Regions from separate parts of the Streptomyces sp. NPDC005784 genome, predicted to be linked through region 1. Evidence: predicted binding sites of a transcription regulator. Region 1 holds the regulator's gene; the other holds the start of a gene.
What was found. Region 1 encodes HrcA, which represses chaperone genes, less so after heat shock. Its sites were predicted from a motif close to TTNGCACTCNGNNNNNCNGAGTGCNAA; they were not measured.

Region 1 (8,760 bases):
GCTCGCGCCGGACTCGGGGGTGGCGAGGAAGGCGGTGCCCAGCTGGGCCGCGTCCGCGCCCTCGGCGAGGACTGCGGCGATCTGGCTGCCGCGCATGATGCCGCCGGCCGCGACGACCGGGATCCGCACGGTCTCGCGGACCTGGGCGACCAGGGAGAGCAGACCGACGCCCGTGCCGTCCGTCTCCGGGTTGTCGCGGTGGGTGCCCTGGTGTCCGCCGGCCTCGATGCCCTGCACGATGACCGCGTCGGCGCCGGCCCGCTGCACGTTGCGGGCCTCCTCGGCGGTGGTGGCGGTGACCAGGGTGAGGGTGCCGGCGCGGCGCAGCGAGTCCAGCACGTCCTTGCTCGGGATGCCGAAGTGGAAGGAGACCGCCGCCACCGGGTTGTCGAGGAGGACGGCGAGCTTGGCGTCGTAGCCGTCGTCGCGGCCGCTGTCCGGATCGCCGAGCTCGGTCTCGTACCAGGCGGCCTCACCCGCGAGCTGGTGGGCGTACACCTCGACCGCGGCGGCATCCGCGTACTCCGGCTGCGGCATGAACAGGTTGACGCCGAAGGGACGGCCGGTCAGCCCGCGCAGCTGCTTGATCTCCTGGTACATGCCGTCGGCGGTCTTGTACCCGGCGGCGAGGAATCCGAGCCCGCCGGCCTCGGACACGGCGGCCGCGAGCTGGGGGACGGAGACGCCGCCCGCCATGGGGGCCTGCACGATCGGGTGAGGGAAGAGATCGGTCAGCGCGGAGGACATGACGGCATGTTGTCACGTCCCCAGGACAAGTCCGAATCCGGCCGTCCGCCCGGGATGGGGCGCCGGAGTGGTCGGGCGCGGGGTGGCACGGCCACCCCGCGTCCGGCCTGGGTCAGCGGCCGTTGAAGGCGTCCTTCAGCCGGGAGAAGAGCCCCTGCTGGCCGGGCTGGAACTGACCGGTGGGCCGCTCCTCGCCGCGCAGTATGGCGAGCTCGCGCAGCACCCGCTCCTGCTCCGCGTCGAGCTTGGTCGGCGTGGTGACCTCGACGTGCACGACGAGGTCACCACGGCCGCCACCGCGCAGGTGGGTGACACCCCGGCCGTGCAACGGGATCGACTGGCCGGACTGTGTGCCCGGACGGATGTCGACCTCCTCCATGCCGTCGAGCGTCTCCAGTGGCACCTTGGTGCCGAGGGACGCCGCCGTCATCGGGAGGGTGACCGTGCAGTGCAGGTCGTCGCCGCGCCGCTGGAAGGTCGAGTGCGGCAGCTCGTGGATCTCGACGTACAGGTCGCCGGCGGGGCCGCCGCCGGGGCCGACCTCGCCCTCGCCCGCGAGCTGGATCCGCGTGCCGTTGTCGACACCGGCCGGGATCTTGACCGTGAGGGTGCGACGGGACCGGACCCGGCCGTCGCCCGCGCACTCGTGGCACGGGGTCGGGACCACGGTGCCGAAGCCCTGGCACTGCGGACACGGCCGTGAGGTCATGACCTGGCCGAGGAACGACCGCGTCACCTGGGACACCTCGCCGCGACCGCGGCACATGTCACAGGTCTGCGCGGAGGTCCCGGGCGCTGCGCCTTCGCCGTTGCAGGTGGCGCAGACGACGGCCGTGTCGACCTGGATGTCCTTCGTGGTGCCGAAGGCCGCCTCGTCGAGCTCGATCTCCAGCCGGATCATGGCGTCCTGGCCCCGGCGGGTGCGCGAGCGCGGTCCGCGCTGCGACGCCGTGCCGAAGAAGGCGTCCATGATGTCCGAGAAGTTCCCGAAGCCACCCGCGCCGAAGCCGCCGGCGCCACCGCCGCCCTGCTGGGACAGCGGGTCGCCACCGAGGTCGTAGACCTGCTTCTTCTGCGGGTCCGACAACACCTCGTACGCGGCGTTGATCTCTTTGAACCGCTCCTGCGTCTTCGGATCGGGATTGACGTCCGGGTGCAGCTCGCGAGCGAGCCTCCGGAACGCCTTCTTGATCTCGTCCTGGGACGCGTCGCGGCGCACGCCGAGTACGGCGTAGTAGTCCGTGGCCACTTAAGACTCCGCCAGGATCTGTCCGACGTACCGTGCCACCGCTCGTACCGCTCCCATCGTTCCTGGGTAATCCATGCGGGTCGGGCCGACCACGCCGAGTTTGGCTACTGCCTCGCCGCCCGAACCGTAGCCGACCGAGACCACGGACGTGGAGTTGAGTCCCTCATACGCGTTCTCGTGCCCGATTCGCACGGTCATGCTCGAATCCCCGGCCTCTCCAAGCAACTTGAGGAGCACTACCTGCTCCTCCAGTGCTTCGAGCACCGGCCGGATGGTGAGAGGGAAGTCATGTCCGAATCGCGTGAGATTGGCGGTACCGCCGATCATCAGCCGCTCCTCGGTCTCCTCGACGAGTGTCTCCAGCAGTGTGGAGAGCACCGTCGAGACCGTACCCCGGTCCTCCGACTCGAAGGCGTCCGGGAGGTCCTGGACGAGCTGCGGGACGTCCGCGAAGGGGCGGCCCGCGACCCGGCTGTTGAGCCGGGCCCGCAGATCCGCCAGTGACGTCTCACCGAACGGTGCCGGACTGTTGATCATGCGCTGCTCGACCCGGCCGGTGTCCGTGATCAGCACGAGCATCACCCGCGCGGGGGCGAGTGACAGCAGCTCCACATGGCGCACGGTCGAGCGGGTCAGCGAGGGGTACTGCACGACCGCGACCTGCCGGGTGAGCTGCGCGAGCAGCCGCACGGTCCGGCCGACGACGTCGTCGAGGTCGACGGCGCCGTCCAGGAAGTTCTGGATGGCCCGTCGCTCGGGCGCGGTCATCGGCTTGACGCCGGCGAGCTTGTCGACGAAGAGCCGGTATCCCTTGTCCGTGGGGATGCGCCCGGCGCTCGTGTGCGGCTGGGCGATGTAGCCCTCGTCCTCCAGGGCGGCCATGTCGTTGCGGACGGTCGCGGGCGAGACGCCCAGCCGGTGCCGCTCGGTGAGCGCCTTGGAACCGACCGGTTCCTCGGTGCCGACATAGTCCTGGACGATGGCGCGGAGCACCTCGAGCCTGCGTTCACTGAGCATCGCGCACACCTCCAGAAGTCGACTCGGTGGTCTTCGTGGCCTTCGTGGCTTTCGTCTGGCACTCGGCACACGGGAGTGCCAGCGTTCCCCGGCCCAGTGTACGGCGGTGAGGCACGACCCCGGCAAGGGCGGGCCTGCGATGTCGTGCACGGCACCCGGTCACCGTTAGCGTCGCCGCATGAGGCTGACTTGGGAAGAGCTGGGGTGGGAAAGGGTGGCGCCCCGGGTCGGGCGGCGGCGACTTCCGGACTGGGACTGCACGGTCGGGCTCGTCGTCGGCGAGGGCGCGGCGCTGATGATCGACGCGGGATCGAGCCTCGCGGAGGGCGCGCGGTTGCGCCGGGAGGCGCAGACTCTGACCGGGCACCGTGTGACCCATCTCGCGCTCACCCACCCGCATTTCGACCATGTCTTCGGCGCCGCGGCGTTCGCGGGCACGGAGATCCTCGTCGCGGGCGGCTCGGCCGAGGTGTACGAGAACGGTCGCGGGGAGCTGTGCGCGGACGCGGTGCGCAACGGTCTCGACCCGCGGGCGGCGGAGGAGGCGGCCGACACCCTCGTGCGTCCCCGGCGGCCCGTGTCGGGTACGTCGATCGTGGACCTGGACGGCGGCATCGAGGTCCGGCTGGTGCGGACGGGTGAGGGCCACACCGCCCACGACCTCGTGGTCGTCGTGCCGGGAGACCCGGCGGTGGTGTTCTGCGGCGACCTGGTCGAGGAGTCCGGCGAGCCGCAGGCGGGCCCCGACGCCGTGCCTTCACGCTGGCCCGCGGCCCTCGACCGGCTGCTCGGCCTCGGCGGCGAGGACGCGCTGTACGTGCCCGGTCACGGGGCGGTCGTGGACGCCGGGTTCGTACGCGCCCAGCGGGACGCCCTGGCCGCGCGTTTCGGCGCGGCGGGTTCCAGCGCAACGGGTTCCAGCGCGACGGGTTCCGGCACGGCGGGTTCCGGCGCGGCGGGTTCCGGCGTGTCGCGGTGATCACCGCCGGGTTTCTCCTATCGTCATCCGAATGCGCCAGTACTCTCCGGACCTGACCCCGCCGTGGAAGAAGCCCGAGCACGTGCCCGAGGTCCCGGCGGACCCGGGTCTGGTGGTCGAGGAGCCCGGCACCGGCTTCTGCGGCGCGGTGATCCGCTGCGAGGCGGGCACGGTGACCCTGGAGGACCGCTTCGGCAAGCACCGGGTGTTCCCGCTGGAGCCGCGCGGCTTCCTCCTGGAGGGCAGGGCGGTGACGCTGGTGCGCCCGACGGCCGCGGCGCCCGTACGCCCCAGCCGTACGGCGTCCGGCTCGGTGGCGGTGCCCGGCGCCCGCGCCCGGGTGGCGCGGGCCGGACGCATCTACGTCGAGGGCCGCCACGACGCCGAACTGGTCGAGCGGGTCTGGGGCGACGATCTGCGCATCGAGGGCGTCGTGGTGGAGTACCTGGAGGGCGTCGACGACCTCCCTGCGATCGTCGCCGCGTTCGACCCGGGCCCGGACGCCCGGCTCGGCGTCCTCGTCGACCACCTGGTCCAGGGTTCGAAGGAGTCCCGGATCGCCGAGGCGGTCACGAGCGAGCACGCCCTGGTGCTCGGCCACCCGTACATCGACGTCTGGGAGGCCGTGAAGCCGCCCTCCGTGGGCATCCCGGGCTGGCCCCGGGTCCCGCGCGGCCAGGACTGGAAGACGGGCGTGTGCCGGGCCCTGGGCTGGCCGGAGAACACCGGCGCGGCCTGGCGGCACATCCTGTCCCGGGTCCACTCCTACAAGGACCTGGAGCCGGAACTCCTGGGCCGGGTGGAGGAACTGATCGACTTCGTCACCGCGCCGGAGTGACGGGTGCTCCGGACCCGCCAGAGCTGCCGGAGCCGCCGGAGCCGCCGGAGCGGGAGCCGGGGCCTGAGCGCGGGGCCCGGAGCCGGGGAGCTGGAGAGCGGAGGCCGGAGCCGGGGTGCCGGAGAGCGGAGGCCGGAGCCGGGGTGCCGGAGCCAGGCAGCCAAATCGCGGGAGGCCGGAGCCGGGGGCGCCGCTGCAGGGGCGGCATGCGCTCACCGCCGGGCCGGCGTTCGGCGCCGACCGCCCGGCAGCCCGACCGACCGGCAGCCCGGCAGCCCGGCAGCCCGGCAGCCCGGCGTCATGGTGTGCCGGGAGCGGGCGGGCCGGCGTCCATGGTGTGCCGGAAACTGGCGGGCCGGCGGTGTTCAGTCCACCAGATCCCGGACGACCGCGTCCGCCAGCAGTCGCCCGCGCAGGGTGAGAACGGCGCGCCCGGCGTCGTACGGACCGGCTTCGAGGAGCCCTTCGGACAGGGCGCGGCGGGAGGCCGCCAGCCCGTCGGGGCGGAGCAGGGAGAGCGGGCAGCCCTCGCGCAGTCGCAGTTCGAGGAGGATCCGCTCGACCCGGCGGTCCTCGTCGGAGAGGAGCTCACGCCCCGCGCCCGGCGAGCGGCCCGAGGCCAGCGCGGCCGCGTACGCCCCCGGATGTTTCACGTTCCACCAGCGAACACCGCCCACGTGGCTGTGCGCGCCGGGGCCCGCGCCCCACCAGTCGGCGCCCCGCCAGTAGAGCTCGTTGTGCAGGCAGCGGCCTGCCTCGGAGGTGGCCCAGTTCGACACCTCGTACCAGTCGAAGCCCGCCGCCGACATCACCTCGTCCGCGATGAGATAGCGGTCCGCGTGCACGTCGTCGTCCGTCATGGGGACCTCGCCGCGGCGGATGCGGCGCGCGAGCTGCGTGCCCTCCTCGACGATGAGCGCGTACGCCGAGATGTGGTCGGGACCGGCGCCGAGAGCCGCTTCGAGCGATGCCCGCCAGTCGTCGTCCGACTCCCCCGGTGTGCCGTAGATCAGATCCAGGTTCACATGTGCGAAGCCGGCCGCGCGGGCCTCGGCGACACAGGCCTCGGGGCGGCCCGGGGTGTGCGTGCGGTCGAGCACCTTCAGGACGTGCTGCCGGGCGCTCTGCATGCCGAAGGAGATCCGGTTGAAGCCGCCGGCGCGCAGCGTCGCGAGGTACTCCGGGTCGACGGACTCCGGGTTCGCCTCCGTCGTGATCTCCGCGTCGTCCGCGAGCCCGAACTCGTCGCGGATCGCCCCCAGCATCCGTACGAGATCGCCGGCGGCCAGCAGCGTGGGCGTACCGCCTCCGACGAAGACCGTGCGGACGGGGCGGGGGTCGTCGCCGAGGACCTTGCGGGCGAGGCGGACCTCGTCGGTCAGGGTGTCCGCGTAGTTGTCGCGGGAGGCGAGCACCCCACCGCTGCCCCGCAGCTCGGTCGCCGTGTAGGTGTTGAAGTCGCAGTAGCCGCAGCGGGTCGCGCAGTACGGCACATGGAGGTAGAACCCGAGGGGCCGGTCGGCCGCCCCGGCCAAGGCGTGCGCGGGCAGCGCCCCGTCATCGGGGACGGGCTCACCGTCGGGAAGTGCGGAAGGCATGCCTTCCATTGTCCAGTACGGGCGAGGTGCACGATTCCGCCCCGTACCCGGCCCGACCCGAGCCCGTACCCGGCCCGCCCGTGCCCGGCCCGGTCCATCCCGTACCCGGACCCGGCCGACCCGTACCCGGACTCGGCCCGCCCGTGCCGACCCGTGCCCGGCCCGATCCATCCCGTGCCCGGCCCGATCCGTCCCGCGCCCCGACCAAGCCGACCCGAGCCCGGACCCGGCCGTCCCATGCCCGGACCCGGCCGACCCGCGCCCCGACCCGTGGCCGGACCCGGCCGTTCCATGCCCGGACCCGTGGCCGGGCCGCTGCCCCGTCGGACCGATCGGGCAGCGGCCCGCACCGGCCCCGGACCGGCTAGGCGCAGGGCGCCCAAGGGACGGGCTGCGGACCGCCGGGTACAGCGAGGTGCGGGCACGCGGGGACGCGGGGACGCCGTAGGTGCGGGCACGCGGGGACAGCGCGGTGCGGGCACGCCGAGGTGCGGGCACGCGGGGACAGCGAGGTGCGGGCACGCCGAGGTGCGGGCACGCGATGGCTACTCGGCCTGTAGCACCAGCAGGGCCATGTCGTCCTCCGGCGGGCGCGTGCCGAACTCGTGGACCAGCCCGCGGATCCGTTCCGCGATCAGCTCGGCGTTCAGGCCGGCACAGCCCGCGAGGGCGTGCGCGAGACCGTCGTCGTCGTCGAACTGGCGGGACCCGTCGCGCCGCTCCGTCACACCGTCGGTGACGCACAGCAGGGTGTCGCCGGGGTACAGCTCGAAGGACTCGGCGGTGTACTCGGGGTCCTCGAAGACGCCGAGCAGGGTCTGCGGCCGGGCCATCTCCCGTACGTCGCCGTCGGGGCCCAGCAGCAGCGGCAGCGGATGTCCCGCCGAGGCCAGGGTGCAGCGCACTCCGCCGTCGAAGGGGACCAACTCGCCGTAGAGCATGGAGAGGAAGCGCGTCTGCGGGCCGAGGTCGGTGCCGAGCCCGGGTCCGCCCGCCGCCACCAGCGCGCGGGCCGCCGCGTCCGCGACCTCCGTCGCGTCGTCCAGGAGGAGCTGGTTGAGGCGGTCGAGGACATCCGCGACGTCGTAGCCCTCGCGGGCGAGCAGCCGCAGCCAGGGCCGGGCCAGACCGATCACGACGGCGGCCTCGGGGCCCTTGCCCTGGACGTCGCCGACGGCGAAGCACCAGCGTCCGTCGCCGGCCGGGAACACATCGTAGAAGTCGCCGCTCGGACCGCCCTTGTCGAGCGGCTCGTAGACGAGGGCGGTCCGCACCCCGGGAATCTCGGCGACCGCGCCCGGCAGCAGTCCGCGCTGAAGGACCCGGCTGATGGTGGCCTGGCGCGCGTACTGGCGGGCCGCGCCGATGGCGAGGGCGATCCGGCGGCTGAGATCCTCGACGAGCCCGGTGACCTCGTCGGGGAAGGCGGGCAGTCCGGCCCGCCCGATGACGAGCGTGCCCAGCGGACGGCCGCCCGCGATCAGCCGGTACGCCAGCGCCGCCCCGCTCGCCCCGCGCGCGCCCAGTGCCTCGCCCGGCCAGGGCACCGGGACGGGACGGGACCGCACCGCGTCGGGCAGCCGCGGCGGGTCCTTCTCCAGGGAGTCGCGCAGTCCCTCGATGATGTTCTCGCTGCCGTGCCAGACGCGGGCGAGGCGGGGGCCGAGGGCGAGTCCGAGACCGCCCGCCCGGTCGGTGGCCTCGTCCTCGAGCCACACGGCGCACCAGTCGGCGAGGCGCGGGACGAGGAGTTGCCCGGCCAGCGCGGCGACCAGGTCCTCGTCGAGCTGCCCGGCGAGCAGGTCGGAGGCCTCGGCGAGAAAGGAGAGGGCTCCCCGGTCGAGCCACTCGTGACCCCGCGCGGCGCTCCGGGGCGCCCCGGAGGCGGATGTCGCCGGATACGACTCGCCGCCGGCCCCGGGCCGCCCGTACCCCGGGGCCCACCCCTCGCCGTACGCGCCGGCCCCGGCCCTCACCGCCCCGTCCCCCGTGCCCGCGAGCCCCTCGGCGTCCGCGAACCCGCCCGGTCCCCGGAGCCCGTCGGCATCTGTGAGCCCTCCCGGTGCGGGAAGGTGGTCGTCGGCCTCGGCGAAGCAGCCCGATCCGGAAAGGGCGTCGGCGTCCGCGAACCCACCCGGCACGGGGACACCGTGGGTGTCCGCGAACCCGCCGGTTCCGGGAAGAAGTTCGGAATCCGCCGATCCGCCCGACCGGCGCAGGTCGCCCGCGTCCGCGAAGACGTCCGCCCCGGACGGCGCGCCGGCGCCCCCGTCGACCAGCAGCCTCGACCACACCGTCTTGACGCCCGGACGGTAGGTGATCCCCCAGGCCT
Region 2 (8,760 bases), on a different contig from region 1:
GCCAGCGCGCCGCGGTGGCACGCGCCCTGGTCCACCAGCCCGCGGTCGTCTTCGCGGACGAGCCGACCGGCTCCCTGGACAGTGCCAACGCCTCCGCCGTACTCAAGGAGTTCCTCGGGCTGGCCCGCTCACAGGGCACCGCCGTCATTCTGGTGACGCACGACCACGGGGTGGCCGCACAGGCCGACACCCGCTACACGATGGCGGACGGGATACTCACGCCGCGAGGTGCGGCGTGACCGAATTCCTGCTCGGCCTGCGGCTGCTCCTCGGCGCAGGCCGAGGCAACCGCACACGTTTCTTCCTGATGGCGGCCGGAGGCTCCATCGGTGTCTGCTGCCTGGCCCTCGTTCTCACCGTTCCGGCGATCCTGCACGCCCACGACGGCCGGGCCGCAGCACGACAGCCCGTCACCTCCTCCAAAGGGTCGGCGGACGGCACGCTCGTCGTCCAGCGCTCCGACGCGTACGGATCCAGGCCGTTCACCCGCGTGTTCATCGCCCGGGGCACCGAGGGAACACGGTCGGCCCCACCTGGTCTGCCCCGGCTCCCCGGCCCCGGCGAGGTGTTCGTCTCGCCGCGGGTCCACGACCTCCTGCGCGAGGCACCCGCCGTCAAGGGGCTGCTGCCCGGACGTGAGAAGGGAACCATCGCGGGAGCCGGGCTCGCGCACCCGGACGAGCTGTACGCGTACATCGGCACCACGCGCGGCCGGATCGCCCACGAGGGCCGGATCCTGAAGGGGTTCGGGTACGACTACGCCCCGTCCCCTGCCGTGGAACCGTCCACGTTGACGGACGTGCGCTTCGCTCTGGCCACCTTGGTTCTGCTGCCCCTGGGGATCTTCCTCACCGTCTGTGCGCGTCTATCCGCCGCCAGCCGCATGCGGCGCCTGGCGGCGCTGCGCCTGCTGGGCCTCAGTGTCAAGGGCACCCAGCGTGTGAACGCCGCGGAGACCGTGATGGCCGCACTGCTCGGCGCCGTACTCGGCCTCGGGGAGTACTGGGTTCTCAACCAGGTGATGTCCCGGACGGGACTGCCCGCGCTGCGGTGGTATCCGGGCGACGGTGCCCTGTCCACGACGACCGTCGCCGTGTGTCTGATCGGCTGCCCGGCGCTGGCCTGGTTCGTCGGCCGCAAGAGTGCGCGGGAAGCCGCCGCCAACCCGCTGGCCGTACGCCGCACCGCGCTCCCGCGGCCACCGTCCAAGTGGGGCGCTCTCCTCCTTGTCGCCGGTATGGGCATCGTGTCCGGTTTCTGCATCAGCGGTCTGCTCGGACACCCCGCGTCGAGTGTGGGCGTGAACGCGCTGCTCGTGGTCGGCGGCGTCGTGCTGACCGGAGTCGGGCTCGTGCTCACGCTCCCGTTGATCTCGTACGTTCTCGCCCGCCGGGTGGCGGCCTCCACCCAGTCCCTCACGCTCAACCTGGCGATGCGACGCAATGAGGCCGAGCCCGGAAGCACGATGCGGGTCGTCACCGGTCTCGTGCTCCTCGTCTACGCCGCCTCGCTCGCTCAGGGTGTTCTCATCCAGCTGGAACAGGTCAGCCGGCCGTCCGGACCCGTGCAGGACTACTCCCTGTCCCTGTCCGCCCTCGCCTCGAGCCAGCAGAGGGAACTGGGCGACATGGCCGGTGTTCGCACCCACGCCGTCACGATGAACTCCTGGGTCGATTTCGAGAGGAAGAGCCCTGGGGACGCGTTCGCTTCGTCGGCCACCGCCCTGATCGCCAGCTGTGCGCAGTTGGACCGCATGGTCCGGCGCTCCGAGGGCTGCGTGGACGGCAAGGTGATGCGGCTCGTCGACCCCAATTCCAGCGTCGGATCCGGCGTGAAGCCAGGCACGCCCTTCCGGTTCCGTCTCTCGGGGAGCAAGGCCGGGCACCTCGACATCGGCTTTCCCGCCGCCCGGATCGTCTACAGCGGGTACTCCGCATCCGCCGTGGGCGACGCCGTGCTTCTCGTTCCTCCGTCGGCACTGCCTGAACACACTCGCCCCCGTGACGCCGAGCTCGTGCTCACCAGCAGCTCGGAGCCTGGCCAGGTCCGCAAGGTCCTCGACGGCATCGGGGCGATCGCCCCGATCGCCGAGGTGGAGCTGGTCGGACTGAACGTCCAGGGACTCGAACAAATATCGGTCGTCGAAACCCTGCTGGCCCTAGGCATGATCATGGGGTTGGTCATCGGCGTGGCCGCGTTCCTGGTGTCCGTGACCGACCGCGCGGTCGAACGCCGGGCGCAGGTCACCGCCATCACACTGATCGGTGCCCGGACACGGACCATGCGGGCCGTGCAGTGCCTCCAGGTGGTACTGCCGCTCGGTCTCGGTCTCGCCCTGGCGGCCGTCACCGGGAAACTCGCCGAGTCCAGCTACCTGGTCACCGGTGGCGGGGCGATCCGCTGGGATGTCGCCGGCATCCCCCTGCTGTCCTTGGCGGTGGCGGGAGTGGTGGTGGCCGCGGCAGCGGGCTCACTGCCGCTGGCCGGCCGCCGGATCGATCCGGAGCTGATCCGCCGCGACTGACGAACCGGTTCGACACGGCCGAGGGGCTGTCCGAAGCACGACCGGGCCAGGGCCCGGCGCCCAGCGCGGGTACCGCGGTCGATCCGGGCCTTTGCCCGCCGCGAGCGTCGGGAACGGCCGACTCGCCTTCGCCTGTCCGCCCGATGCGCATCCGACCTTCTGACAGCACTTTGCCCCGCCGCAGAACGGCGGGGCAAAGTCGCCGGGACCGGTTCAGCCGACGGCACCCCCGCTGGGGGACGTCAGCGCCGGCTCATGGCCTGGCGGCGCTCTCCGTGTGTGTCAGTGGGAGTGCCCGTGGCCGCCGTGACCGGCGTCGCCCTCGTCCTCGGCCGGCTTCTCGACGACCAGGGTCTCGGTCGTGAGGAGCAGGGAGGCGATGGAGGCGGCGTTCTCCAGGGCGGAGCGGGTTACCTTGACCGGGTCGATGACGCCGGCCTTGACCAGGTCGCCGTACTCGCCGGTCGCGGCGTTGAAGCCCTGGCCCTTGTCGAGCTCGGCGACCTTGGCGGTGATGACGTAACCCTCCAGGCCGGAGTTCTCGGCGATCCAGCGCAGCGGCTCGACGGCGGCCTTGCGGACGACCGCGACACCCGTGGCCTCGTCGCCGGTCTTGCCGAGGTTGCCCTCGAGGATCTTCACGGCGTGGACGAGCGCGGAGCCACCACCGGAGACGATGCCCTCCTCGACCGCGGCGCGGGTCGCGGAGATGGCGTCCTCCAGACGGTGCTTCTTCTCCTTGAGCTCCACCTCGGTGGCGGCGCCGACCTTGATCACGCACACGCCGCCGGCCAGCTTCGCGAGGCGCTCCTGGAGCTTCTCGCGGTCCCAGTCGGAGTCGGTGTTCTCGATCTCGGCCTTGATCTGGTTGACGCGGCCGAGGACCTCGTCGGAGCTGCCGCCACCGTCGACGATGGTGGTGTCGTCCTTGGTGACGGTCACGCGGCGGGCGCTGCCCAGCACGTCCAGGCCGACCTGGTCGAGCTTGAGGCCGACCTCCTCGGCGATGACCTGACCACCGGTGAGGGTGGCGATGTCGCCGAGCATGGCCTTGCGGCGGTCACCGAAGCCGGGGGCCTTCACGGCGACGGCGTTGAACGTGCCGCGGATCTTGTTCACGACCAGGGTCGACAGGGCCTCGCCCTCGACGTCCTCGGCGATGATCAGCAGCGGCTTGGAGGCGTTCGACTGGATGACCTTCTCCAGCAGCGGCAGCAGGTCCTGGATGGAGCTGATCTTGCCCTGGTGGATGAGGATGTACGGGTCGTCGAGGACGGCCTCCATACGCTCCTGGTCGGACACCATGTACGGGGACAGGTAGCCCTTGTCGAAGGCCATGCCCTCGGTGAAGTCCAGCTCCAGACCGAAGGTGTTGGACTCCTCGACGGTGATGACACCGTCCTTGCCGACCTTGTCCATCGCCTCGGCGATGAGCTCGCCGACCTGGCTGTCCTGGGCGGAGAGCCCGGCCACGGCGGCGATGTCGGACTTGTCGTCGATCGGGCGGGCCGTCGCGAGGAGCTCCTCGGAGACGGCCTTGACCGCGGCGTCGATGCCCTTCTTCAGGAGGGCGGGCGACGCGCCGGCGGCGACGTTGCGCAGGCCCTCGCGGACGAGCGCCTGGGCCAGCACGGTGGCGGTGGTCGTACCGTCACCCGCGATGTCGTTGGTCTTGGTCGCCACCTCCTTCACCAGCTGCGCGCCGAGGTTCTCGAACGGGTCGTCGAGCTCGACCTCGCGGGCGATGGTGACACCGTCGTTGGTGATGGTGGGGGCGCCGAACTTCTTGTCGATGACGACGTTGCGGCCCTTGGGGCCGATCGTCACCTTCACCGTGTCGGCAAGCTTGTTGACGCCGCGCTCAAGGGCGCGACGGGCGTCCTCGTCGAACTTCAGGATCTTCGCCATGGGAGCGGTTCAGCCCTCTCGGAAAACTTGGGAGAAACGAACGGCGCCCCCAGCGCCCGGTTCATCAAAGGTAGCGGGGGCCAGGGGCGCAGTTCACTGCAATGCTTGGTGCGGGGTTGTCCGGGGAATGACCCCGAACGCCCTTACCGGGTGAATTACTTCTCGATGATCGCGAGCACGTCGCGAGCCGAGAGGACGAGGTACTCCTCGCCGTTGTACTTCACCTCGGTGCCGCCGTACTTGCTGTACAGCACGACGTCGCCGACGGTGACGTCGAGCGGAAGACGGTTACCGTCCTCGAAGCGACCCGGACCCACGGCAAGGACGACGCCCTCCTGGGGCTTCTCCTTGGCGGTGTCCGGGATGACCAGGCCAGAGGCCGTGGTCTGCTCGGCGTCGAGCGGCTGGACCACAATGCGGTCCTCGAGCGGCTTGATGGCAACCTTGGAGCTGGTGGTCGTCACGATCCGACCTCCCCCTTCGGAGATCTCACGGGGTTAACTGTCTGAGGTGGCGACCAGGTGGATCCGTCGTCGCGGGTGCCGGATCTGCCTGTCGCTATTGGCACTCTCCAGGGGGGAGTGCCAGACCTGAGACTATGACTGCGATTAGCACTCGGTCAAGCGGAGTGCCAAAGGCGTCGGCGTGGCGCAGCCCGAACGGCGTCGGATCCCGCCGAACGGCGGCCCGCTGGAGGTAGCTCTCCGGCCGCGCCGAACGGCGGCCCCCTGGAGGAGCTTCTCCCGCCGACTAGAGGTAGTTCTCCAGCCGCGCCGGAGTGAAGCCCTCCCGCTGGATCCGGCGGAGCAGCCGGAGCGTGGCGTCCGTGAGATTCGGTTCGCCGAAGCCGGCGAGGATGTCACCCGGCCGGAGCCTGTGCGCGTCGGCCGCCCGGCCCAGGACGATCGCGGCGACCCCGCAGTCGGCGGCGGCCCGCCGGGTGGTCTCGTCGTACCGGCCGTAGGGAGGCCGCAGCAGCCGGGGCCGGATACCGAAGCGCCGCCTGAGCTTGTCCTGCTGTCCGCAGATCTCGGCGCGCTGGCCGGCGTAGGGCAGACCGCGCAGGGAGGCGTGGTCGAGGGTGTGGTTCTGGACGCTCGCGCCGACCGCGCGCAGCCGTGCGAAGTGCCCGTACCCCGGCCCGACGACACTGTCCGTGAGGAACACACTGACCGGCAGCCGCAGTTCGCGGACCATGTCGACGAACCGCGGATCGCGCTCCGCCCCGTCGTCGTACGTCAGGAAGACCACCTTGTCGCGGGTGCGCACATGGTCCACGACGGGCGGAAGTCCCGGACCCGCGGTGCGCGCGGCGGTCCGGGCGGGTACTTTCGGCGCCGGGGCGAGCGGGGTGGCCAGACCCCAGCGGCGGTACGCCGACTCCTGCGGACGCACCCGCTGGGCCGCCTTCTTGCCGAGCCGCTCGATGGGGTCGACGGACTGCGCGCAGCCGCTGAGCAGCACCGCCACGAGCAGGGCGGCGACCGGCACCCGCACCCGTGCCCGCACCCTCACAGGTAGTCCTCCAGGCGCGCGACCGCGTACCCCTTGGCCGTGACCGTCTTCAGGAAGCGACGGACCATGTCGGGCATGGTGCCCTTCCAGTCCTCGCGGCCCCTGAAGTGGGTGAGGACGATGTCGCCGGGGTGCAGGTCCTGGTCCTCCTCGCGGTACTCCCAGTGGTCGACGAAGACTTCCTCGTCCCAGATGGGCGCGTACTTGATGCCGCAGGACCTGGCGGCGCGCAGGGTGTCCTGGTCGTAGTTGCCGTACGGCGGGCGGAAGACGGTCGGGCGCCTGCCGAACTCCTTCTCCATCACGTCCTGCACGCCGCAGATCTCGTGCTTCTGCCGCTCGTAGGACAGGGCGGGCAGATAGAGGTGGTGCAGCGTGTGGTTGTTGAGCGTGATGCCGCGATCGCGCATCCTCCGGAAGTACCCGTAGTCGTCCTCGACGAGGTAGTCGCTGAGGAAGGCGGTGTACGGGATCTTCAGGTCGCTCATCATCCGCAGGAACGCGGGGTCCTTCTCCTCGCCGTCGTCGACGGTGAGGAAGACGACCTTGTCCTTGGTGGGGACGGTCGTGAAGACCGGCGGCAGTCCCAGCTCCTCCTGGTCGTCCACCTCGAACCCCTTGCGGGGCTCGATGACCGGCTTACCGGCGGGCGGTGCCGGGGGTGTCAGCGGCACCTCGGCCAACCCCCAGCGCCTGGCGACGGCGGCGCGCCGGGCCTGCGCCATGCGGAGCCGGGAGGCGTACGCGGCTAGGGCACGGACGGGGGGCGCCTGGAGCCCGACCTGCGGGCCGTGGACCGGCTTGGCTCCGTCGGCGCCTGCGCCGGAGCCGTTCTCGGCACAGCCGGAGACGAGGAGGGCGAGGGCGAGCACGCCGACTCCCCAGCACGCACCGGCCCCGTTTGCGCCGTTTTTATCATTTTGTCGTACGGGTCGCATGGAGCCGGATCCTCCCAGGTCACCGCCCCCGCGAAGGCCCCGACACCGCCGCCGGAAGCACACCGTCCACCGACTGGCCCACAATGGCCGGGTGAACGACGCCTCCTTCGCCCCCCTCCTCACCGCCGAGGGCCGCGCCCTGCTCGACGAGGTCCGCGCCACCGAACCGGCACAGGAACTGGCCGTCGCCACCCGGCTGCGCCGCGAGCACCCCGCCGAACTGGTCTCGGCGGCCCTCGGACAGGCACGGCTGCGGCAGCGGGCGGTGGCGAAATTCGGGGTCGAGGACGCCGGACGGATGTTCTTCACCCCGAACGGGGTCGAGCAGTCCACCCGGACGACCGTGGCGGCACACCGCGCCGAGCGGCTGCGCGCGCTGGGGGTCCGCTCCGTCGCCGACCTCTGCTGCGGCATCGGCGGCGACGCCATCGCGCTGGCCCGCGCCGGAATCCGTGTACTCGCCGTCGACCGCGATCCGCTGACGGCCGCCGCCGCCCGCGCGAACGCCGACGCGCTGGGGCTCGCGGACCTGATCGAGGTGCGCGAGACGGATGTGACGCAGGTGGACACCTCGTCGTACGACGCGGTCTTCGTGGACCCGGCGCGCCGCGGCGGCCGGGGCCGGATCTTCGACCCGGAGGGGTACTCGCCGCCGCTGTCCTGGGCGGTCGGGGCGGCCCTGCGGGCTCCGATCGCCGCCCTGAAGATCGCCCCCGGCATCCCGCACGAGGCGATCCCCGCCGAGGCGGAGGCCGAGTGGATCTCGGACGGCGGCGACGTGAAGGAGGCGGTGCTGTGGTTCGGCACGGAGCCCGGCCTGGTACGCGCCACTCTGCTGCCCGGCCCGCGCGAGCTGCGCGGACGCGGGCTGCCGAATCCGGCGGTGCGAGCGGTCGGACGCTATCTGTACGAACCGGACGGCGCCGTCATCCGCGCACACCTCGTCGCCGAGGTGGCCGAGGATCTGGACGGCGGGTTGGTCGACGAGACGATCGCCTACGTCACCGCTGACGAACTGCGCCCGACACCGTACGCCTCCGCCTACGAGATCACCGATCAACTCCACTTCAACATGAAGAAGTTGAAGGCGCTGCTCCGGGAGCGGGAGGTCGGCGTCCTGACCGTGAAGAAGCGCGGGTCGGCCGTCGAGCCGGAGGAGCTGCGGCGGAAGGTGAAGCCGCGGGGCCCCCGGTCCGCGACGGTGTTCCTGACCCGGGTGGCGGGCGCCCCGACCATGCTGGTGGGGGCACCCGCACAGCCGCCTACTGCTGGTGGCGGGCGCTGAGCGCACCGAGGTCAGGCTCGGCGACGGGCCGCGGCGCCGTGCCGGTCCGCACCGCCGGAGCACCCGCGGCCGATCCGGCCGAGGAGTACGAACTCGCCATCGGCGCCATGCCGTTGTAGTACGGCGCGTACGTCCACTGGCTGCTGCTCGCGCTGATCGCCGTACCCGCGGAGTTCAGCGCCGCCGCCGACACCGAACCGGTGCCGCCGAAGACACTCACGTCGTTGATGTTCGCGGCACCGTTGACCAGGTAGGACTTGGTCTCGGAGGAGAGGCCGGCGACGTCCGTCCACAGCAGCGGGCCGAACACGTTCATCGCCGCCGCGGCCGAGGTGCCACCGAGCCAACTGTCCGTGGAGGCCAGGGCCACGGTGCCCGGACCGCCCCACCAGAAGCGCGCGAGGGCGACCGCGGTGCCCGCGTTGGTGCTCGCCGTGACCGGGTAATAGGTGTACGACGACGGCCAGTTGGAGAACCTCGTGTGCGTCAGCGCGTACTTCGCCGTACCGCCGACCGGGATCATGTAGGTGTCACGCGGGTCCAGGCTGTTGAGGTACGACTTCACGGACGCCGTCAGCGTGTTGCCCTCG

Region 2: the regulator HrcA is predicted to act here: its motif matches at 5,041-5,067, upstream of groES (co-chaperone GroES).

What each region holds. Positions count from the first base shown of each region.
Region 1 is NZ_JBIAIQ010000006.1:270,704-279,463, forward strand. Features, by position in the region: gene ACFYR3_RS13670 (nitronate monooxygenase) at 1-747, opposite strand, end outside; gene dnaJ (molecular chaperone DnaJ) at 860-1,996, opposite strand; gene hrcA (heat-inducible transcriptional repressor HrcA) at 1,997-3,013, opposite strand; gene ACFYR3_RS13685 (MBL fold metallo-hydrolase) at 3,192-3,992, shown strand; gene ACFYR3_RS13690 (DUF3097 domain-containing protein) at 4,024-4,830, shown strand; gene hemW (radical SAM family heme chaperone HemW) at 5,196-6,428, opposite strand; gene ACFYR3_RS13700 (SpoIIE family protein phosphatase) at 6,974-8,760, opposite strand, start outside.
Region 2 is NZ_JBIAIQ010000004.1:442,674-451,433, forward strand. Features, by position in the region: gene ACFYR3_RS09810 (ABC transporter ATP-binding protein) at 1-239, shown strand, start outside; gene ACFYR3_RS09815 (ABC transporter permease) at 236-2,524, shown strand; gene groL (chaperonin GroEL) at 2,807-4,432, opposite strand; gene groES (co-chaperone GroES) at 4,588-4,896, opposite strand; gene ACFYR3_RS09830 (polysaccharide deacetylase family protein) at 5,183-5,947, opposite strand; gene ACFYR3_RS09835 (polysaccharide deacetylase family protein) at 5,944-6,885, opposite strand; gene ACFYR3_RS09840 (methyltransferase domain-containing protein) at 6,977-8,170, shown strand; gene ACFYR3_RS09845 (cell wall-binding repeat-containing protein) at 8,148-8,760, opposite strand, start outside.